DNA from 3 places in the Shewanella sp. BJSY2023SW007 genome. Region 3 is predicted to be linked to each of the others. Evidence: riboswitches for the same ligand, from Rfam matches in the RefSeq annotation. Region 3 holds a riboswitch; each other region holds the start of a gene.
The links. A riboswitch is a leader RNA that binds a small molecule or an ion and turns the genes downstream of it on or off. The one in region 3 is predicted to bind lysine.
Positions count from the first base shown of each region.

Region 1 (3,277 bases), on a different contig from region 3:
ACCTGTGGATGACAAAATCGTGGTGTCCGATATCGGCGAGCAGTGATCGCCAAACACAGCGCCGGACAGCACGGCCGCCAACATAGGCAACATCATACTGCTGTGGCTGCCCATGGCCATATCGGCGGCAATCGGCAACATGATCCCGAAAGTGCCCCAACTAGTACCGGTAGAAAAGGCGGTAAGCCCAGCCAAAATAAATAGCACGGCCGGCAGCAAGGCAAAGGGAATATTGCCACTGGCGAGACTGGCCATAAACTTGCCGGTTTCCAGTGAGCCAATGATCCCGGCTATGGTCCAGGCAAACATCAGAATATAGATGGCCGGCAACATGGAACGGGCACCCGAGGTAAGCGCCTTGAGGATCATCTTGGCTTCTATCTTCTGGATAAAGGCCAGCAGCAGAGTTACCACCAGACCAATGGAAGCACCGAAAAACAGTGATGAACCCACATCGGTTTTCTCAAAAGCACCTATGATAGTGAAAGGCAGGCTTTCTGCCGCCAGGGCATCGGCGCCGCTGGAAACCATAAAGTAGAAGGTCGCCACCACCAAGACACCTATGGGCAAGAACAGGCCGTGCACCTGACCGGTTTCCGCCTCGGGCAGATCTGCATTGGCACCGGGTGGCAGTCCCTTGGTCTCATCATAGAGATTGCCTTTACGGGCGTTGAGCTCGTGTTTGCGCATAGCGCCGATATCCAGCTCCATATAGGCCACACACAGCAATAGCGCCAAGGCAAACAAGGCATAGAAGTTCATCGGGATCATCTGTACGAAAGCGCTCAGATGCCCGGTCTCAGTAAAACCGTGGGCGGTGAGAATACCGCCGATAAGGGCAATAATATAGGCGCCCCAGCTGGACACCGGCGAGATAACGCACACAGGCGCCGCGGTCGAATCCAAAAGATACGCCAGTTTGGAGCGGGAGATATAGTATCTGTCGGTCAGCGGCCTAGCGATACTTCCCACCACCAGGCTGTTAAAGTAGTCATCGATAAACACCGCACAGCCGAGAAACATAGTCAGCAACTTGGCATCACGACGATTGCGGATATGCTGTCTGGCCCAGTTGGCAAAGGCTCTGGCCGAGCCACTGACGGTGATCAGTGCAGTGATCATTCCCAGCAGCACCAGGAACCCCAGAATATACAGGTTCCAGGCATTAAAAGCGCCATCGTCCCAAACCAGGGAAAGCACCCTTTGTCCCAGATAAACCCCGGTATCCAATACCGACCATTGATTGAGCAACAAGGCTCCGATCAGTATTCCTAGTCCCAGCGATAACAACACCCGCCGGGTGAAGATCGCCAATAAAATTGCCACAACCGGCGGCAACAAAGAGAGTGCCGAGTCGGCATAACTTAGTACTGTCATTGAGTCTTGTTCTTCGTTAAATACGAATGGAGGGCAACTGAACTGGTGGGAAAAGGCAATAGCATACCGAGTAGCACCTGTCCTTTCAGTAGCGCTCCATAGTAACGTCAATCTGTCATCCCGACAGAATATACTATGGCAGTGCTGCCCCTATTTGGTAACAGCCCCAGCGGTGGACCTTGATGAGTCGCAACCACTTCGGCACCAAATCCTTTCGCGATACATAAACGGAATCACCCTGCTTACCGCTACTGATATTTAGTGCGCCTCTACTTCTCAGGACGCCTGATGTCAGGCGTGAGGCACATAAAAACATAGGCGGCTTTGAGGATGCTACCCCAAAGCCGCCTATCGTGACCTAGATCACAGATTAAATCAACTCGTTCAACTTGGGCACAACATCAAACAGGTCTGCTTCCAAACCATAATCGGCAACCTGGAAGATAGGCGCTTCAGGATCTTTGTTGATGGCCACTATGACTTTTGAGTCCTTCATCCCGGCCAGATGCTGAATCGCCCCAGAGATACCCACGGCGATATAAAGCTCTGGCGCCACGATTTTACCCGTCTGGCCAACCTGCAGGTCGTTGGGAACAAACCCGGCATCCACAGCAGCACGTGATGCACCTACGGCGGCGCCCAATTTATCGGCCAAGGCTTCCAGCATGGCAAAATTTTCGCCACTGCCCATACCGCGGCCACCGGAAACAATGACTCTGGCGCTGCCAAGCTCCGGACGAGCCGACTCGGTCAAGCTCTGGGATACAAAGCTGCTCTTGGCGTCAAAGACACTATCGAGCTGATTGATTTCAGCTGAGCCTGTCTCGGCAACGGCGTCAAAGGCACTGGCGCGCACAGTGGCCACTTTCTTGTCATCCAGACTCTTAACGGTCGCCATGGCGTTACCGGCATAGACGGGACGGACAAAGGTGTCGGCATCAATCACCTTGGTGATCTCAGAAAGCTGAGCCACATCCAGCAAAGCCGCCACTCGTGGCAGTATGTCTTTACCCTGGCTTGAAGCTGCAGCCAGAATGTGGCTGTAGTCGCCACTCAGAGACAAGATGAGTTCACCAATATTGTCGGCAAGATGAGCACCATAGGCTGGATTATCGGCCAGCAATACTTTATTGACACCTTCAAGCTTGGTGGCGGCATCGGCGGCGGCCTTACAATCCTGACCGGCAACCAAAAGGTGAATATCTCCCCCTATGGCTTTAGCCGCGGCGACGACTTTGGCTGTGTCCTGTTTCAGGCTGGCATTATCGTGTTCTGCTATTACTAATACGGCCATTTAGATCACCTTCGCTTCGTTTTTCAACTTGTCCACCAGCTCCTCAACGGAAGCCACCATCACACCTGCCTGACGGCTGGCCGGTGCAGCTACCTCCAACACCTGTACGTGCTGCTTGAGAGTCACCTCCAAATCTTCAACACTCATGGTTTCCAACGGCTTGCGCTTGGCTTTCATGATATTGGGCAAAGATGCGTAGCGAGGTTCGTTCAAACGCAGATCTGCGGTGACTACAGCCGGTAGAGGCATAGACAGAGTCTGTAAGCCGCCATCCACTTCACGGGTAACCAGCAAAGTTTCACCTTCCAGCTTCACTTCAGATGCAAAGGTTGCCTGAGGCATACCGGCGAGTGCCGCCAGCATCTGTCCGGTCTGATTATTATCGCCGTCGATGGACTGCTTGCCGAGCAGAATAAGCTGCGCCTGCTCTTTGTCCTGCACTGCCTTGAGCAGTTTGGCAATAGAAAGGGGCACCAGCTCTTCATCGATTTCAATGTGAATGGCACGGTCGGCGCCCAGAGCCAGTGCGGTACGCAATTGCTCCTGTGCCGCCTTGGGACCTATGCTGACAACAACGACTTCAGAAGCACTGCCGGCTTCTTTTAG
Region 1 is NZ_JBKORL010000083.1:31,782-35,058, forward strand. Features, by position in the region: gene ACMHXE_RS14015 (Na+/H+ antiporter NhaC family protein) at 1-1,377, opposite strand, end outside; lysine riboswitch at 1,459-1,657, opposite strand; gene ACMHXE_RS14020 (electron transfer flavoprotein subunit alpha/FixB family protein) at 1,748-2,671, opposite strand; gene ACMHXE_RS14025 (electron transfer flavoprotein subunit beta/FixA family protein) at 2,672-3,277, opposite strand, start outside.
Region 1: linked by a shared signal. The riboswitch ahead of ACMHXE_RS14015 (Na+/H+ antiporter NhaC family protein) and the one ahead of ACMHXE_RS07200 (Na+/H+ antiporter NhaC family protein) in region 3 are both predicted to bind lysine.

Region 2 (3,277 bases), on a different contig from region 3:
ATTCGGACATTATGGGGTTCAAGCACTTCAAATACCCGGCGACAGATCCCGGCGGTAGTGGCTATCTTGTTGCCTATGATGGCCACCAGAGCCAGCTTGTCTTCCACCCGCACACGGCAGTTCTGCGATAACTCTTGCAGCAGTGCTTCGGTCAGAAGCCCCTTGCCGGCCGAATCTGAGCCCGTTTTATCCAGGGTCAGCGACACATTCACCTCTGAGGTGGTAATGAGGTCAACACTGATCTTGTGCCGCGCCAACACAGCAAAGGTCTCTGCCAAAAAGCCTTGGGCATGCAACATCTGCAAACTGTGCAAGTTAAGCAGAGTCTGATCTCGTCTCACCGCAACAGCCCTGAATACCGGCTCATCTTCCACTTGGTGACGGATCCAGGTACCGCCTTTTTCCGGTGCCCGACTGGAGCCGACAAACACCTGGATCTGTTGACGCACCGCCGGCAAGATGGTGGCAGGGTGCAGCACCTTGGCACCAAAGGTGGCCATCTCTGCCGCCTCGTTAAAACTGATTTCTGCGATAGGCCTGGCGTTGGGAGCCAGTCTGGGATCTGTGGTGTAAATTCCTTCTACATCGGTCCAGATCTCGACCGCATCGGCTTCCAAAGCTTCTGCCAACAGAGCCGCGGAATAATCACTGCCGCCACGTCCAAGTGTAGTGGTTCGGCCATCGGCATCGGCGCCGATAAAGCCCTGGGTCACCAGCAGTTGCTGCTCAAGCAAGGGTTTTAATTTCTCTGTCGCCAGTCGCTTTAGCTCGGCGATTTGTGGTTCGGCCTTACCGAAATGGCTATCAGTACGCATCACCTGACGCACATCAAAGGCGCTGGCCTTGGCACCGCGTTCTCTCAAAACCGCGGCAAACAGCGCTGAAGAGCATTGCTCACCAAGGGACAGGATCTCATCCACCATAGCATGACTCGGCGCCTGCAACAGCTTGGCACTGAGCGTTGCCATGCGGCTGAGCAAAGCATCCAGCGCTGCGGCAACATCGGCAGGTCTGCCAAGTTTGTCCAGAATCGCATATTGAATGGTGGCAATATCTTTCAGTAGTTTGAGACGACGCTCATCTCCCATGTCTGCCTGAGATAGCTCCACCAACAGATTGGTTACACCACTGGATGCACTCACCACAACCAAACGGGTGGCTGAATTTGCAAGCACTATGTCGGCACAGCGATTCATCGCCTGATAATCGGCAACTGAGGTACCGCCAAACTTGGCAACAACAAGAGACATCAGCGCATTCCCCCACAGGCAGGTGACAGGGAAAGGTCGATAACGAGAATAAACTTCATGAGTTAAGCTCCGAACAGATAACGTTCGAAGAGCCTGGTGCTGAGATAACGCACCCCAAAGTAGGGAAAAAGCGATCGTCACCAGAAGCTCTCCACCAAAACCAGGTGACAGCCGCCAGGATTCAGCCTGACCAACCGACCGGAGAGCGTTACCAATGCGCATCCCGACCTCGGCGTTAATCTCCCTCATGAGCCGTCATTGGAAATTGGCTTCCTCTGACTCACTACCTAGTTAACGCACCTCTTCTGTTCCTTTCTTGCGAAAGGGATGAAAAAATTAGCAATAAAGCCCTTATGAAGTCAATGCTAATTTGCATCTGATGAAATATCCTCAACTCATTTATCACTAAGTTCAGGTAATTCATTGACCAAACGAGCTCGGTTTGCAAATAATCCAAGCTCTATTTCATGCTCACCTTTATGGCAGGGCACTAAGGTCAGCAAGCCTTTATCCACATAATAAAGTGCATTCTGACGGTACTTGAATGCTAGCTCGATTGCCGCAGCCTTATCCAAAAAAAGGGCCCAACTTTTTTCCATATGACTGAGATCATCGGCCGCACCTATAATAGCCCGATAGGGTATGCCCAGCTTATCAATATCACCTTGTAATTGCCGATCGAGAAGACGGTTTTGGCAGGAAGTCAGTTTTTGCCCTAGGGGATTATGGGCGGTGACAATGGCAAAAGGAACAGCGGAAGAAAACGACTGAGTCAAAAAAAAGCATGCGCTCTGGTAGTACTGCCAGAGACTTTCAAATGTAGCATCCATTGTAGTATCTGTCTCTAATGAACCGGAGTTATTCTAGCAAAGGCTTACGAAATCCCCTAGCCCCGTGAGCAAGCTCACAGTAAGGCAAAACACAAAATGCTTAAGTTTCAATATCTAACATAAAAACCTGTGACATAGATCATAGTTAAACATTAATTTGTTAACATTTCATTTGTTAACAAATGCCTAATCCTAGTACAATGGATTGTATCGACTGAGGCCTAGAGTTAAGCGTGTGACCAGGCTAGCGCCATTACGCGACAGCATAAGTCTCTATCGATAACGACTCTGTACCAAATGTAATCTGGTTTTAAGATCGCATTTTCTGGATTTTCCATGTCTTTCAGGAACTAAATCCCGCCACTGGGAATCCTAGAGAGTACAGTTCGCGCCTCTCCGGGTGGAGAGCATACTTTTTGCTAATCATGAAGTGTGTTGCCGTTTCATTTCAGTTTTGAACAGCACTTACGTGAACCCTGTGAATGTTGGCGTTTTAGAGAGTATAGCGGAGCGTCACCCGCGCTCATGGTTAGATAAACTGATTTAATTAGGTAAATAACATGCAAAACCCGCACATTCTGATCGTTGAAGATGAAGCCGTTACCCGTAACACGCTGAGAAGTATTTTCGAGGCAGAAGGTTATGTGGTAACCGAAGCCAATGATGGCGCAGAGATGCACAAAGCCTTGCAGGAAAACAAGGTGAACCTGGTAGTTATGGATATCAACCTGCCGGGTAAGAATGGTTTGCTGTTGGCGCGGGAGTTGCGCGAAATCAACAATATCGGTCTCATCTTCCTTACCGGTCGTGACAACGAAGTAGACAAGATCTTGGGCTTGGAAATCGGTGCTGATGATTACATCACCAAACCGTTCAACCCTCGTGAGTTGACTATTCGTGCCCGCAACCTGCTGACTCGCGTCAACAGCTCAGGTGCTGAAATTGAAGAAAAGGCCGCCGTGGAACATTATCGTTTCAATGGCTGGAGCCTGGAAATCAACAGCCGTTCACTGGTCAGCCCACAGGGTGAATCTTACAAGCTGCCGCGTAGCGAATTCCGCGCCATGCTGCACTTCGTGGAAAACCCAGGCAAGATCCTCAGCCGCGCCGAGCTGCTGATGAAGATGACCGGCCGTGAACTCAAGCCACATGACCGTACTGTTGACGTGACTATCCGCCGTATCCGTAAGCATTTCG
Region 2 is NZ_JBKORL010000033.1:20,672-23,948, forward strand. Features, by position in the region: gene lysC (lysine-sensitive aspartokinase 3) at 1-1,250, opposite strand, end outside; lysine riboswitch at 1,387-1,563, opposite strand; gene ACMHXE_RS06785 (DUF3293 domain-containing protein) at 1,646-2,080, opposite strand; gene arcA (two-component system response regulator ArcA) at 2,641-3,277, shown strand, end outside.
Region 2: linked by a shared signal. The riboswitch ahead of lysC (lysine-sensitive aspartokinase 3) and the one ahead of ACMHXE_RS07200 (Na+/H+ antiporter NhaC family protein) in region 3 are both predicted to bind lysine.

Region 3 (3,277 bases):
CTTGGGCACATATTTGTGCACATGGTTCAGCACGGCTTCATAGCTGTGGGGGCCGGTGATCTCCAGTACATCCGGATGCACTTCGCGGATCTGGTTTTCCTTGGCGCCCAGGCAGCCGGTGACTATCACCTTGCCGTTTTCTTCCAGCGCTTCACGCACGGCATCCAGCGACTCTTCCACCGCGGCATCAATAAAGCCACAGGTGTTGACTATTACCAGGTCGGCATTGTCATAGCTGTTGGTAACCTCATAGCCGTCGATGCGCAGTTGGGTGAGGATCCGCTCGGAATCCACCAGGTTCTTGGGGCAGCCCAGGCTGACAAAGCCGATGCGATTGCCGCTGGTTTGGGCCTCGGCAGGGCTGTTTTCCTGTGCCAGAGTCTTGGCCGGAGTGTCCAGAGTCGTGGTCTGCTTGGGATCAAATATGTCGACTGATTTCTTCAAGAGCTGTTTTCCGCAATGCTAAAGCTGATGGAGCACGCTTGGGTGCCGGTAAAATTGGCGGCGATTATACCTCAGCCATAGAAAAGGTACAGTTGGGCTGGTTAATTTATGTTCTATGTTGCCATCTCGGTTGCCGCTTCAAAACCTCGTTGAAAAATTTTTTGATTTTTTAACCCTTTTGTCAGCTGGCTGCGTTTCTATGGTCAACGAAGCGAACTTTTTGGAGAACCAAGATGAAAAAATCTCTGCTGAATCTGGCGCTGATAGGCGCACTGTTACCCGCTACTCTGATGAGCCACTCGGTACTGGCCCAGGATAGACCTCTGCTGGAAACTACAGGCGTCAGCCAGATACAGGTTGAGCCCGATATGGCCGAAATCAATGTTGAAGTGTCATTAAGCGAATCTGATGCCAAGGCGGCCAAGGCCGCATCCGACCAAGCGGTGGCCGCTTTTATCGAGCGCCTGCTCAAGGCTGGGGTCGCCAAGGAGTCGATTGCCGCCGCCAATCTGAATCTGCAACCTGAGTATGTTTACCTCAAGGACAAGGCGCCCGAGCTCAAGGGCTATCGCGCCAGTCGCAGTGTGACAGTGTTGGTGAAACAGTTGGATCAGCTCAACCCCATACTGGACTCGGCGCTAATAGGCGGGATCAACAAGGTGAACCAGATTAACCTTAAGTCCAGTAAAGAAGCCGAGATGCGCAAGCAGGCGCGGCAGGCGGCCATTGAAGATGCCAAGCAAAAGGCCAGTGAGCTGGCAGCCGGATTCGGCGAGAAACTCGATGGCGTCTGGTCGATTCGTTATTTCGACCAAGGCCCGGTGCGTCCTGTGATGTACAAGGCCGCCATGATGGCCGAAGGCGCTATCAACCAGAGCTATGAGTATGGCCAGGTAACTTTCTCCGACAGGGTCGAGGTCAGCTACAAGCTGCGTGACTGAAGTAAGCATTTGGGGGAGCCGGTAGCTCGCTGATGGGGCAAAGCGCTTTTTAACCGTGGCTCATGAACAAGCGGTGCCGGTATTTGTAGGCCGTGACATGAGTCACTTACCCTGGGCTTAATGCCCGCCGGGCGGGATATTTACCGCCAGAGGCACAATCCGGCTTGCTATTGGGGCCGTGATAGTTAGAATGCCAGTCGAATACCTTTGAGTAGAGGCGCGCTGCCTAAGAGTAACCGGGAAGAGGGTGATGCCTTTGAGGCCCGGGGAAAGGAGTCGGCGCCGAAGTAGCCAGGCCATCGAACCTGACTGCTGGTTCTGTATCTAACAGGTGCAGGACTGCCATAGTCATCCACTATGGAGCGCTACCTGAAGGAGCTGAGAAGTTTCTGCCCTCCTTGGTCTGAGTTTCTTCGATCCTATCGGTAGATCTCCACCTTAGTTGTTTTAGGTGTAAAGAGATCATGAATATCATGCATTTTGCGGACTCTCCCTGGTCCATTGTTCCTCCTCTGCTGGCGGTTGCGCTGGCGATCATCACCCGTAGAGTACTGCTCTCCCTTGGAGTAGGCATAGTCGCCGGCAGCCTGATGTTACAGCAGTTTTCACCGCTGCAATCGCTGCGCTATCTGTTTGACAGTGTGCTGAAAATCTTCTGGGTCGATGGTGCTCCCAACAGCGATAACCTGAATATGCTGCTGTTTATGCTGCTGCTGGGTGGGCTTATCAGCTTGATGACCGCCTCGGGGGCGACCCGGGCCTTTGCCGAGTGGGCCGCCAGGCGCTGCCAGAGCCGCAAGGGCGCCAAGTCGCTCACCGGCTTGATGGTGTTTGCCTTCTTTATTGACGACTTCTTCCATAGCCTGTCGGTGGGGCCCATTTGCCGCCCTGTGACCGACAGATTCCAGATCTCCCGCGCCAAGTTGGCCTATCTGCTGGACTCAACCGCGGCGCCTGTATGCGTATTGATGCCCATCTCCTCCTGGGGGGCCTATATCATCGCCCTGGTGGGCGGCATACTCGTGGCCCATGGGGTGACAGACCAGAGCCCGATCGCCGCCTTCGTGCAGATGATCCCCATGAACCTCTATGCGGTATTTACCCTGATCATGGTGGTGGTGGTGATCGCCTTCCAACTGGATATTGGGCCGATGCGACAGCATGAGCAGCGGGCGCTCGAAGGCAAGCTCTGGGATGAATCCAAGGGCCGGCCAATAGGGCTGGATATGGAAGCCCCGGCCGACAGCCGCGGCGGCATGCTGGATATGGTGTTGCCTATAGTGACACTGACGGCGGCGAGTATCTATTTTATGCTGGACTCCGGGGCCCAGGTATTGGCCACCAATGGTCAGGCCTTCAGTGTGCTGGGCGCCTTTGAACATACCAATGTGGGTTCGTCTTTGGTTTATGGCGCCCTTTGCAGCCTGGCGGTGTCCGGCCTGTTGGCTCTGCGTCTCGGTCTTGGGATATCCACTTGGCTGCGTGCCGCCCCCAGAGGCGTTATGGCCATGCTGCCGGCGATCAACATACTGCTGTTTGCCTGGACCATAGGCGCCGTGGTGCGTGACATGGAAACCGGCAAATATCTCGCCAGCCTGGCCAACGGCAACCTGCCCACAGGGCTGCTGCCTGTGGTGGTGTTTGTGCTTTCCTGCGCTATGGCTTTTGCCACAGGCACCAGCTGGGGCACTTTCGGTATCATGTTGCCGCTCGCCGGTGATATGGCCGCCGCCAGCGATATTCAACTCCTGCTGCCCATGTTGTCGGCTGTGCTGGCCGGCGCTGTGTTTGGCGACCACAGTTCGCCCATCTCCAGCACCAGTATTCTGTCGGCCACCGGCGCCGGCTGTCACCATATAGATCATGTGCTGACCCAGTTGCCTTATGCTCTG
Region 3 is NZ_JBKORL010000038.1:32,805-36,081, reverse strand. Features, by position in the region: gene rimO (30S ribosomal protein S12 methylthiotransferase RimO) at 1-444, opposite strand, end outside; gene ACMHXE_RS07205 (oxidative stress defense protein) at 678-1,385, shown strand; lysine riboswitch at 1,590-1,761, shown strand; gene ACMHXE_RS07200 (Na+/H+ antiporter NhaC family protein) at 1,850-3,277, shown strand, end outside.